Regions from separate parts of the Pantoea sp. S18 genome, predicted to be linked through region 2. Evidence: predicted binding sites of a transcription regulator. Region 2 holds the regulator's gene; each other region holds the start of a gene.
What was found. Region 2 encodes LexA, which represses DNA repair genes until DNA is damaged. Its sites were predicted from a motif close to TNCTGTATGTACATACAGNA; they were not measured.

Region 1 (4,126 bases), 140 kb from region 2:
GCCCCGGACGATGAATCATCGTCAAACCTTTCAGGAAATTACGCAGAATCTGGTCACCGCATTCGCGGAAATTCTTATGATCCGGGTTGCGGAAAATCGCGCCAACCTCAGCCTGTGAAATCTTAAAGTTCGCTTTCAGCAGCACATCCGGGATATCGGTGGTCTTCAGCTCAAACGCGACACGCAATTTCTTCATGAAAATGTTGTTATTCATGCGGCGCTCAATCGAAGGCGCGGGCGCATCTTCACTTTTACCGCGACGGTAAAAAATCAGACCGTTGAGGAAATAACCCATCAACACATCCGGCAGCTTACGAAACGCAGCATCGTCATCCTTCTTCATCCACGCCTGCACGTCTTCTAGCGGAACTTCACTCCCCGCTAAGGCAAAAATCTCCACCACTTTGCTATCGCTCAAATCAAGCATATAGCGCACGCTGCGCAGAACATCGTTACTCATCATGGTGAAACTCTCTTGGTCGCGGGTTGAGGCGGCGCATTATAGAGCAGGCGGGACAGGGATAACAGCGCGGGCGACCTTCGCCGCCCAACAACATCAGGATGAGAGGGTTTGCAGTGAGCCCGGGCGCGCGGCATCGCGCACGAAGGGCAGATGTTCACAGGCGTGCTGACGGGCAAACCGCACAAAGGCTTCCATCACCGGCTGACGCTGCTCGCCTTCGCGTACGGCGGCATACAAGCGGCTCCACAAGCCATCGCCCAAGGTCTTCGTCACCACCAATCCCTGCTGCTCAAAATTCTCTACCACCCAATGCGGCAGTGCGGCGATGCCCATGCGCGCCGACACCATCTGAATCAGCAACAGCGTATTGTCCACGCTCTTCAATGCTGGACTCACACCCGCAGGCTGCAGGAAATGGCGCCACACATCTAAACGCTGACGCTGAACCGGATAGATCATCAACACTTCATCGGCCATATCTTCCGGGGAAATATGCTCAAGCTGCGCCAAAGGATGATCCGGTGCCATCACCAAACGCACTTCAAAATCGAACATCGGTGAATAGAACAATCCGCTGCGCGGCAGAATATCGGAGGTCAACACCACATCCAGCTCGCCCTGCTGCAATGCGGGTTGCGGATCAAAGGTGACGCCGGATTTGAAATCCATCACTACCTGCGGCCAGCTCTGGCGGAAATTATTCAGCGCGGGCGTCAGCCACTGAATACAGCTGTGACACTCAATCGCGATACGCAACGTGGCCTGATGCGGCTCATGACACGCCTGCAAAGCCTGCTGAATCTGCGGCAAAACCTGCTCGGCCAACTGCAGCAAAATCTCTCCCTGCGGCGTAAAACGCAGCGGCTGGCTTTTGCGCACAAACAGACGAAAGCCCAGCCGCTGCTCCAGATCGCTGAACTGGTGAGACAACGCCGATTGCGTCTGATGAAGCTGTGAGGCGGCGGCGGCTAACGAGCCGGTGTTCCGTAACGCCTGCAGCGTCCGCAGGTGTTTGAGTTCGATCATGAGAATCCTTCACATCGAGATTGAACAAATTGCGCTTGAGGAACATACAGTACTCGCAGATTATGGCGGTGTAAACATCTGGACGGCTAAACATCTCTGCACCCTACTCAGTTAAGAATATCTGGAGAACAGAAAATGACCATTCTGAACCACACTCTCGGTTTCCCTCGCGTTGGATTGCGTCGTGAATTGAAAAAAGCACAGGAAAGCTACTGGGCAGGTAAAAGCTCACAAGAAGAGCTGCTGGCGGTGGGGCGCGAACTGCGCGCTCGTCACTGGCAACAGCAGAAAGAGGCGGGCGTCGATCTGCTGCCGGTCGGCGATTTCGCCTGGTACGATCACGTGCTGACAACCAGCCTGCTGCTGGGCAACGTGCCTGCACGCCACCATAACGAAGATGGATCCGTCGATCTCGACACGCTGTTTCGTCTTGGCCGTGGCCGCGCCCCAAGCGGTGCACCGGCGGCGGCGGCGGAAATGACTAAATGGTTCAACACCAACTATCACTACATGGTGCCGGAATTCACTCAGGGCCAGCAGTTCAAACTGACCTGGACTCAATTGCTGGATGAAGTCGACGAAGCGCTAGCGCTCGGCCACAAGATTAAACCGGTGCTACTCGGCCCGGTCACCTATCTGTGGCTGGGTAAAGTGAAAGGTGTGCAATTCGATCGCCTGTCACTGCTTAAAGACATTCTGCCGGTTTACCAACAGGTGCTGGCGGAACTGAAAAAACGCGGCATTGAATGGGTACAAATCGACGAACCTGCATTGGTGCTGGAACTGCCACAAGCCTGGCGCGATGCGTTCAAACCGGCTTACGACGCGCTGCAGGGTGAAAGCAAACTGCTGCTCACCACCTATTTCGACAGCATCGGTCAGAACCTCGACGTGATCAAGGCGCTGCCGGTGCAAGGTCTTCACGTTGACCTGGTGCACGGAAAAGACGATATCCAACAGCTTAATGAGCAGATCCCGGCAGATTGGCTGCTTTCCGTCGGCGTGATCAACGGACGTAACGTGTGGCGCGCGGATCTCAGCAGCTGGTTTGCACGCCTGCAGCCGCTGGTGGGTCAACGTCAACAATTGTGGATCGGATCATCTTGCTCGTTGCTGCACAGCCCAATCGATCTCAGCGTGGAAACGCGCCTCAATGAAGAAGTGAAAAGCTGGTTCGCCTTTGCCCTGCAGAAGTGCGCTGAGCTTGCACTGCTGAGTCAGGCGCTGAACAACAACGATGCCGCTTCGCTGGTCGAGTGGAGCGCACCGATTCGTGCGCGTGCCAACTCCACGCGCGTGCATAATGCCGCAGTCGGCGAGCGTCTGGCGAAAATCCAGGCCAAAGATGTTGAACGTAACAGCAACTACACCGAACGTGCCAAAGCGCAGCGTAACCGCTTCAATCTGCCAGCATGGCCGACCACCACCATCGGTTCATTCCCGCAGACCACCGAAATTCGCGGCCTGCGTCTCGACTTTAAAAAAGGCAACATTGATGGCGGTAACTACCGCACCGGCATCGCCGAACACATCAAACAGGCGATTGTTGAGCAGGAACGTTTGGGCCTCGACGTGCTGGTGCACGGTGAAGCAGAGCGTAACGACATGGTGGAATATTTCGGCGAGAACCTCGACGGCTTCGTGTTCACCCAAAATGGCTGGGTACAGAGCTACGGTTCACGCTGCGTTAAACCCCCGATCATCATCGGCGACGTGAGCCGTCCGCAAGCCATCACCGTTGAGTGGGCGAAGTACGCGCAATCGCTGACCGACAAGCCGGTGAAAGGCATGCTGACCGGTCCGGTGACGATTCTCTGCTGGTCATTCCCGCGTGAAGATGTGAGCCGCGAAACCATCGCCAAACAGATTGCGCTGGCGCTGCGTGACGAAGTAGAAGATCTGGAAAAAGCCGGGATCGGCATTATTCAGATCGATGAACCGGCACTGCGCGAAGGCCTGCCGCTGCATCAGTCCGATTGGGCTGCGTATCTGACCTGGGCGGTAGATGCGTTCCGTCTCAATGCCGCCGTAGCGCAGGATGACACCCAGATTCACACCCACATGTGTTACTGCGAGTTCAATGACATCATGGATTCAATTGCCGCGCTGGATGCGGACGTTATCACAATCGAAACCTCACGTTCCGATATGGATCTGCTGGATACCTTTAAGGAATTCGACTATCCCAACGAAATCGGTCCGGGCGTGTATGACATTCACTCGCCGAATGTGCCGAGCGTGGAGTGGATGGAAGAGTTGCTGCGCAAAGCGGCGCAGAGCATCCCGGAAGCGCGTTTGTGGGTGAATCCGGATTGTGGCCTGAAAACCCGTGGTTGGACGGAAACCCGTCAGGCACTGGCGAATATGGTCAAAGCGGCGCAAAACCTGCGGGGTGAAACGGCTTAGAAGCTGTGAATGAAGTTGGGGCGCATAGGCGCCCCTTTTTATTACGCGTTTGGCGCTACGCCATACTGCGCGAACCACCCTAGCATGCGTTGCCAGCCATCTTTGGCGGAATCAGCGTGATAACTGGCACGATAATCCGCATTGAAAGCATGTCCGGCATCCGGATATACCACGATCTCTGCTTTGGCATTGGCGGCGTGCAGCGCCTGACGCATCTTATCAATGCTCTCC
Region 2 (4,126 bases):
TGTGCGCCGTATAAGGTAATTGTAGTAGCCGTTTCGCAGTTTGCAGAGAATTACAGATTAATCTGTAGGTTACGCTTCGCTTATTCAGGCGTTGAACCAGCTATCACGTTGCCAGTGACCTCGCCAGATCAGCCACAGCGTCAGTCCGCGTAGCGCCAGGAACACCGTCACTGCCAGCCATAAACCGTGATTGCCGAGCCACGGTAACGTAAGCAGCGATATACCATAGCCGATTGCCGCCATCACCATGCTGTTACGCATCTCACGGCCGCGCGTCGCACCGATAAACATGCCATCCAGCAGATAACACCAAACGCCAACCAGCGGCAGAATCACCTGCCAAATCAGATATCTGTCGGCCATCTCGCGAAGCGCTTCCAGTGACGTCAACATCGCCACTATTTGCGGGCCGGTTAACGCATAAATCAGCGCAAAGATCGCTGCGACGAAGCAAGCCTGGCGGCAAGCCGCATGCCAAACCAGCAACAGCCGACTGCGATCTTTGGCCCCAACAGCTTCACCTGAACAGGCTTCAACCGCGTAGGCAAAACCATCCAGCGCGTATGCGGTAAAAGTGAGGAACATCAACAGTACCGCATTGACCGCCACCACATCCGGGCCAATTCGAGCACCAAGGATGGTGAGTGAGGCGAAGCAAATTTGCAGCATTAAAGAGCGCAGCATAATGTCGCGATTGAGGCGGAATAGCCGCGCCGCATCGCCGCGCCAGCTAGTTTTAAGCAGAGTAAAGTGGATACCGCGCATTTTCAGCACGCGCGCTACCATCCACAAACCCACGCCCAGCGTGACATATTCTGCCAGCGCGGTAGCCGCCGCCGCGCCAGCCACACCCCAATGCAGTTTCAGTACGAACAGCAGATCAAGCAGGATATTTACCAGATTGCCGATGATCAGCAGCACCATCGGTGCCCGCGCATATTGAACGCCCAGCAGCCAGCCCAGAATCACCAAATTGGCTAAGGTTGCGGGCGCACTCAGCCAGCGAATCTCAATAAAGATTTGCGCCTGCTGCTGCACTTCCGGGCTGCCGCCCATCAAGGCTGCCGCCAAGCTGCTCACCGGCGTTCGTAGCACCATAAATAGCACGCCAAAAACCAGCGCAATCAGCAGCGGTTGCGTTAAGGCGCGCGCCAGCGCGGTTTTGTCATTGGCGCCAAATGCCTGAGCGGTCAATCCGGTGGTGCTCATGCGCAGGAATAGCAGAAGCATAAAGATGAAGCTGGTTGCCGTTGTGCCCACGGCGACGCCGCCGAGATAAATAGGGCTATCGAGATGACCAATAACGGCAGTATCCACCACGCCCAGTAACGGGACGGTGATATTTGACAGGATCATCGGCAGCGCTAGCCGCCAGAGTGTTTTATCTGAAGAGGAAAACAGCTGCATCAGCCCATTCCGTTATGTGCGGTAATCAGCATAATGGCGCCAGCGTGAGCCGCAGAAAGAGTCACAGAGAAGTAAAACAGCAGACTGCGGTCAGCGCAAATTCACACCGCCGCAGTTGGGGAGGATCAGAAACTGATCAGAGCCACTCGCCGTTGCGTACAATCCCGACAGCTAAACCTTCAACAGTTAGTGACTGCTCACGGGTATCAACAACAATCGGCTGGAAATCGGTGTTTTCCGGCAGCAGATGAACAATTGCACCCTGCTTTTTCCAGCGTTTCACGGTGACTTCATCATCAATGCGCGCCACGACAACCTGGCCGTTACGCACTTCCTGCGTTTTATGCACCGCTAACAGATCGCCATCCATAATACCGATATCTTTCATCGACATGCCGCTCACGCGCAGCAGGAAATCGGCGCTCGGTTTGAACAGATTCGCATCCACCTGATAGTGGGCTTCAATATGTTCCTGCGCCAGCAAGGGTTCACCGGCAGCGACGCGGCCAATCAGCGGCAGCCCTTCGCTCGGTTCTTCTTCCATTAGCAAACGAATCCCGCGCGATGCGCCGGAAACAATTTCAATTACGCCTTTACGCGCCAGCGCTTTCAGATGCTCTTCAGCAGCATTGGGCGAGCGAAAACCCAGTTGCGCAGCAATTTCCGCACGCGTTGGCGGCATGCCCGTCTGGTTAATATGGTCGCGAATCAGGTCATAGACCTGTTGCTGCCGTGCAGTTAACGCTTTCATCCCGCCCCCTGGTTGTTTATACAGTCGCTGTGAGTATATACAGGTATTCGCGAAATGAAAACCGTAACAGAGGGAAAAATCAGCGGTTTGATGAATCTGGAATCCCTATCTCAAATGCGTCCAGAGCAGCGCGATCCAGACGAACAGAGCCAGTAAGATAGTCAGCAATACGGCGGCCGATCCCATATCTTTGGCGCGGCCCGCGAGCGGATGTTGCTCCTGCCCGATTCGGTCAACCACCGCTTCGATAGCGCTATTAAGGATCTCAATGATGATAACCAGCACTACCGAGCCAATCATCAAGATGCGGGAGATGGTATCTACATCCAGCCAGCACGCCACGAGAATGGCCACCAGCGCGGCAACAGCTTCCTGCCGAAATGCGGCTTCGTGCTGCCATGCGGCACGCAGGCCCTGCCAGGAATAACCGGCTGCTTTCACTATTCTTACTAAACCGGTGACGTTATTTGCCATGTCTATGGAACCCTTGATCTATTTTGACGTCAATGTGTGGGCAGTATGAGGCGGCAGAGCCACAGACCTTCGCTGCGCTTTCTGGTATGCTTGCCGCGCTTTGCTAACAAGAGGCTTAAAGTTGTCTATGTCAGGTTGGCGTAAACTCTATTACAAATTATTGAATTTACCACTCTCTATTTTGGTAAAAAGTAAGGTCATTCCGACCGATCCCGTCTCTGAACACGGGATCGATCCGACTCGTCCGGTGATGTATGTTTTGCCTTATGATTCAAAGGCTGACCTGCTCACGCTGCGTGCTCAATGCCTGAAACATGATCTGCCCGATCCGCTGGCTCCGCTGGAGATCGATGGCACCCTGCTGCCGCGCCACGTGTTTATTCACGATGGCCCACGCGTGATTCCCTATTTCGTGGCCAATCCCGAATCGGTAAAGCTGTTCCACGATTATCTGGATTTGCACCGCAGTAACCCGCAACTCGACGTGCAAATGCTGCCGGTCGCGGTGATGTTTGGTCGTGCGCCGGGACGTGAAACATCCGGTGAATCCACGCCGCATCTGCGCGTGCTCAATGGCGTGCAGAAGTTCTTCGCTATTCTGTGGCACGGCCGCGACAGCTTTGTACGCTTCTCGCAAACCGTTTCGCTACGCCAGATGGCGACCGAACACGGCACCGATAAGTCGATTGCACAGAAGCTGGCTCGCGTGGCGCGTATTCACTTTGCTCGCCAACGTCTGGCTGCGGTCGGCCCGCGTCTGCCTGCACGTCAGGATCTCTTCAACAAGCTATTACAGTCCAAAGCGATTGAAAAAGCGGTAGAAGATGAAGCACGCAGCAAAAAGATTTCGCATGAGAAAGCCCAGCAGAACGCCATCGAAATGATGGAGGAAGTGGCGGCGAACTTCTCTTACGAAGCGATTAAGGTCACTGACCGCGTGATGGGCTGGCTGTGGAGCCGCCTGTATCAGGGCATCAACGTACATGGCGGTGAGCGCGTGCGTCAGCTGGCGCAGGATGGTCATGAGATTGTCTATGTGCCCTGCCACCGCAGCCACATGGATTATCTGCTGCTCTCCTACGTGCTTTATCATCAAGGCCTGGTGCCACCGCACATTGCTGCGGGTATCAACCTGAACTTCTGGCCTGCCGGCCCGATTTTCCGTCGTCTGGGCGCGTTCTTTATTCGTCGTACCTTTAAGGGCAACAAACTCTACTCCACCGTGTTCCGTGAATATCTCGGCGAGCTATTTAGCCGTGGTTACTCCGTTGAATACTTTGTGGAAGGCGGACGTTCGCGTACTGGCCGTTTGCTGGACCCGAAAACCGGCACCCTGTCGATGACGCTGCAAGCGATGCTGCGCGGCGGCAGTCGTCCTATCACCTTCGTGCCGATCTACATCGGTTACGAGCACGTGATGGAAGTGGGCACGTATGCCAAAGAGCTGCGTGGCGCGGCCAAAGAGAAAGAGAGCTTCCTGCAGATGGTGCGCGG
Region 3 (4,126 bases), 600 kb from region 2:
ATTGAAAGCGTGGGTCTGTACTGGAAGCTGCTGACCGCGCTGCTCAGCGTGGTGCCAGAAAAAGCGTAAGTTTTGAATTTCGCGACAAACCCGGCTTCGGTCGGGTTTTTTATGCCTACAACCCCAGCACCAACTGTCGCTCCAGTTGCGGATCCACCATCGTGACATGCAATCCCACCAGCCGTACGCCGCGCCCTGCTCTGCGTTCATCCCACGCCTGACGCGCCACCGCGATCATGTCTTCTTTATTCAGCACCGACCAGACATGCTCCTGCGTGGTTTGCTGGAAATCATTGAACTTGAGTTTCACGCCTTGTCGGGCGATCTGCTTATCCGGCTTGATGGCGGTTAAGCGGCGATCCAGCTCGGCATAGAGAAAATCAATAATCTCCAGACACTGCTCCCAGCTGTGAATGTCTTCCATTAGCGTGCGTTCAACGCCAAGCGATTTACGTTCGCGCTCAACCACCACATTGCGCTCATCAACACCGTTGCTGCGTTCCCATAAAATACGGCCAAACTTGCCAAAGCGTTTGAGCAGCAAAGCCAGATCGGCACGCTGCACATCAGCGCAGGTACGCAATCCCATCTCTTCCAGCTTTTTGGTCGCCACTTTACCGACGCCAGGAATTTTGCTCAGCGGCAGCGTGAGTAAAAAATCGGACATCGCGTCAGGCGTAATCACATATTGCCCGTTGGGTTTGTTGAGATCGGAAGCGATCTTGGCGAGGAACTTGATCGGTGCGATCCCGGCAGAAGCGGTTAACCCGGTTTCACGCAGGATATCGGCGCGAATTGCCTGCGCCATCAGCGTGGCCGAACCGTGGCAATGCAGGCTGTCGGTGACATCCAGATAGGCTTCATCCAGCGATAGCGGTTCAATCAGCGAGGTGTAACGCGAGAAGATGTCGCGGATTTGGCGGGAGGCTTCTTTATAGGCATCAAAGCGGCCAGGCAGCAGCCGCAGATGCGGGCAAAGTTTGAGCGCCATGCCGGTAGGCATCGCGCTGCGCACGCCATATTTGCGTGCTGGATAGTTGGCGGTGCTGATCACGCCACGCTGCACGCGACTGCCGCCAATGGCGATCGGAATATCACGTAAAGAGGGATCGTCGCGCATCTCAACCGCGGCGTAAAAGCAGTCCATATCGACATGAATAATTTTGCGCATACGCCCTCCTGAGTACTGGATAAGTATACAGCAGCGAAAAATATCGGCAATAATTGTTGAGAGAGAGATTAAAGTTTACAAATTAGTGGTCGTATTCCTTTTAGGAACGCGCCATTTTCTCGGACACTGGCTTGATTAAAAGCCAGACAATGTTAATGTTGCGCTGCGATAGCGGATATTTCCGATAATGCAATACCCGGACGCTCAGCGTCATCGTCTCTCTTCAATTCAAGGTATCTACAGAATGGGCAGAATCGCATTAACGCTTGCGATGATTCTTATGCCAGTCCTTAGCTGGGCAATTAACCCCGAGCCTACGCAACCGCTGGCTCCGGTGAGCAAAGAGTTAAAGAAACAACTAATTGGCACCCCCGTTTTTATTCAGATTTTCAAGGAAGAGCGTACGCTGGAACTGTACGGCAAAATCGGTAATGAATATCGTCTGCTGGACAGCTATCGCATCTGTAATTTCTCTGGCGGTTTAGGACCTAAACGTCGTCAGGGCGATTTCAAAAGTCCGGAAGGCTTTTATAACGTCAAGCTGAATCAGTTGAAACCGGATAGCCGTTTCTATCGCGCTATTAACACCGGTTTCCCGAATCAATACGATCGCGCTAAAGGTTATGACGGTAACTATTTAATGATTCACGGTGATTGCGTATCGATTGGTTGCTACGCGATGACCAATGCGTCTATGGATGAAATCTTCACCTATACCAATGCCGCGCTGCGCAATGGTCAGCAGGAAATTCAGGTCAACATCTATCCGTTCCGCATGACCGACAGCAATATGCAACGTCATAAATACTCGACGTACATTAACTTCTGGCGTGAACTGCAGCCGGGCTATGCGTACTTTGCCAAGTACCGTGTGCCGCCAACGGTGAATGTGACGGCCACCGGCCAATATGCGGTGAACAGCACGCCGGTGATCTCTACACCGGATGCTGCCTCGAAATCATTCCTGGCGCTCACCCAGGCAAAATAATGCCCACTTGCCTGGCACTATCCGGTGCCAGGTTTCATTGCCTGTCAGCGGTTGCGTGGCAATCACCGTCACCACATCCTGCGGCGTAGTCTGCTGCTGAAAATCAATCTCCACATCCTGATCGAGCAGCGTGGCTTTGCCAAACGGCGCGCGGCGCGTAATCCAGTAGAGATTGGTCGAACAGAACGCCATCAGGTAGCGCCCATCCGATAACAGCATGTTGAAGACGCCCTTCTCACGCATTTCTGCTGCCAGCTCGGCAATGTAGCGGAACACCGCCGGCCAGTTACCTGGCGTGCGCGGGTAACGCTCGGTCAGTTTGTGCAGCATCCAGCAGAACGCTTTCTCGCTGTCGGTTTCGCCAATCGGACGGAACGGCCCGGTATCCAGCTGGCGATAACCTTTCAGCTGACCATTGTGTGCATAGGTCCAGTTGCGGCCCCACAACTCACGCGTGAACGGATGGGTATTTTCCAGCGACACTTCCCCGCGATTCGCCTGGCGGATATGCGCCACCACGGAATGCGATTTAATCGGGTATTCCTGCACCAAACGGGCAATCGGCGAGTTAAAGCTCGGCTGCGGATCTTTGAAGGTGCGGCACCCTTTTCCTTCGTAGAAAGTGATGCCCCAACCATCTTTGTGCGGCCCGGTTCCACCGCCACGCTGCACCAGACCGGTAAAACTGAAACAGATGTCCGTGGGGACATTGGCGCTCATCCCGAGCAATTCGCACATAGCAACCGCCTTAAGTTAGATCCTCTCGCGCACGGCGAGAGGAACGCATCATTACTTAACCATCTCTTTTTCAATCAACAGCATCAGGATGTGGATCACTTTGATATGGATCTCCTGAATGCGGTCGGCATAGCCAAAGTGCGGCACGCGAATTTCAATATCCGCTGAACCTGCCATCTTGCCGCCATCTTTACCGGTCAAAGTAATCACTTTCATGCCTTTTGCGCGCGCAGCTTCCACCGCTTTGATGATGTTGGCAGAGTTACCGGAGGTTGAGAGGCCCAGCAGCACATCGCCTTCGCGACCTACCGCTTCGATATAGCGCGAGAACACATAGTCGTAGCCAAAATCGTTGCTGACGCAAGAGAGATGGCTGACATCAGAAATGGCAATCGCAGGGTAGCCAGGACGGTTTTCACGATAGCGCCCAGTCAGCTCTTCAGCAAAATGCATGGCATCGCAGTGCGAGCCGCCGTTACCGCAGGAGAGCACCTTGCCGCCCGCTTTGAAGCTGTCGGCCAGCAGCACTGCGGCGCGCTGAATCGCGTGAATGTTGGCTTCGTCACTCAGGAAGTTGTTAAGCGTATCGGCTGCTTCATTGAGTTCTGAGCGAATAATGTCCTGATACATAGGGATGTCCTTTAGAGGAAAGATTGACCCGGCAAGTTTAACGGAATGGGGCTACGCCGCAAAGCGCCTGCATTCAGTAAAAGCGCGGCGCTTTGAGGAAGTTTGGCAGTTGTTGCGCATCGTGAAACGAATTTGTGAGATGTGTTGTAATTGCGATGTAAACAGATTGATAAATTTTGCCCCATATTCTAAACCTACACCCATAACAGGTCAGACCTCTTACTACTTATGGAGTGGTTCATTATGTTGGTTGCCTCAATCGTTGCGACGCTAATCCTGCTTAGCGTGTTGTTCTACCACCAAATTTCTCTTCAGCTGAGCAGCGTGATTCTGCTGCTGTGGACTGGCGCGCTGGCGGCCGCTGACGTGTGGACACCGTGGATGCTGCTGCCGCTGGCAATCATTCTGCTGCCGTTCAACCTGCCAGTGATGCGCCGCAGCATGTTCTCGAAACCGGCGCTGCACAGCTTCCAGAAAGTGATGCCGCCGATGTCACGTACCGAAAAAGAGGCGATCGACGCCGGCACCACTTGGTGGGAAGGCGATCTGTTTCGCGGCAAACCGGACTGGCAGAAGCTGCATAACTACCCGCAGCCGCG

Region 1: the regulator LexA is predicted to act here: its motif matches at 1,522-1,541, upstream of metR (HTH-type transcriptional regulator MetR).
Region 3: the regulator LexA is predicted to act here: its motif matches at 1,185-1,204, upstream of dinB (DNA polymerase IV).

The regions. Positions count from the first base shown of each region.
Region 1 is NZ_CP142688.1:208,128-212,253, forward strand. Features, by position in the region: gene VIJ98_RS00930 (DUF1456 family protein) at 1-463, opposite strand, end outside; gene metR (HTH-type transcriptional regulator MetR) at 557-1,489, opposite strand; gene metE (5-methyltetrahydropteroyltriglutamate--homocysteine S-methyltransferase) at 1,625-3,895, shown strand; gene VIJ98_RS00945 (dienelactone hydrolase family protein) at 3,937-4,126, opposite strand, start outside.
Region 2 is NZ_CP142688.1:351,063-355,188, reverse strand. Features, by position in the region: gene dinF (MATE family efflux transporter DinF) at 85-1,407, opposite strand; gene lexA (transcriptional repressor LexA) at 1,544-2,158, opposite strand; gene VIJ98_RS01565 (diacylglycerol kinase) at 2,264-2,632, opposite strand; gene plsB (glycerol-3-phosphate 1-O-acyltransferase PlsB) at 2,760-4,126, shown strand, end outside.
Region 3 is NZ_CP142688.1:948,506-952,631, reverse strand. Features, by position in the region: gene pepD (beta-Ala-His dipeptidase) at 1-69, shown strand, start outside; gene dinB (DNA polymerase IV) at 116-1,171, opposite strand; gene dpaA (peptidoglycan meso-diaminopimelic acid protein amidase) at 1,416-2,159, shown strand; gene VIJ98_RS04160 (class II glutamine amidotransferase) at 2,130-2,897, opposite strand; gene lpcA (D-sedoheptulose 7-phosphate isomerase) at 2,949-3,527, opposite strand; gene fadE (acyl-CoA dehydrogenase FadE) at 3,771-4,126, shown strand, end outside.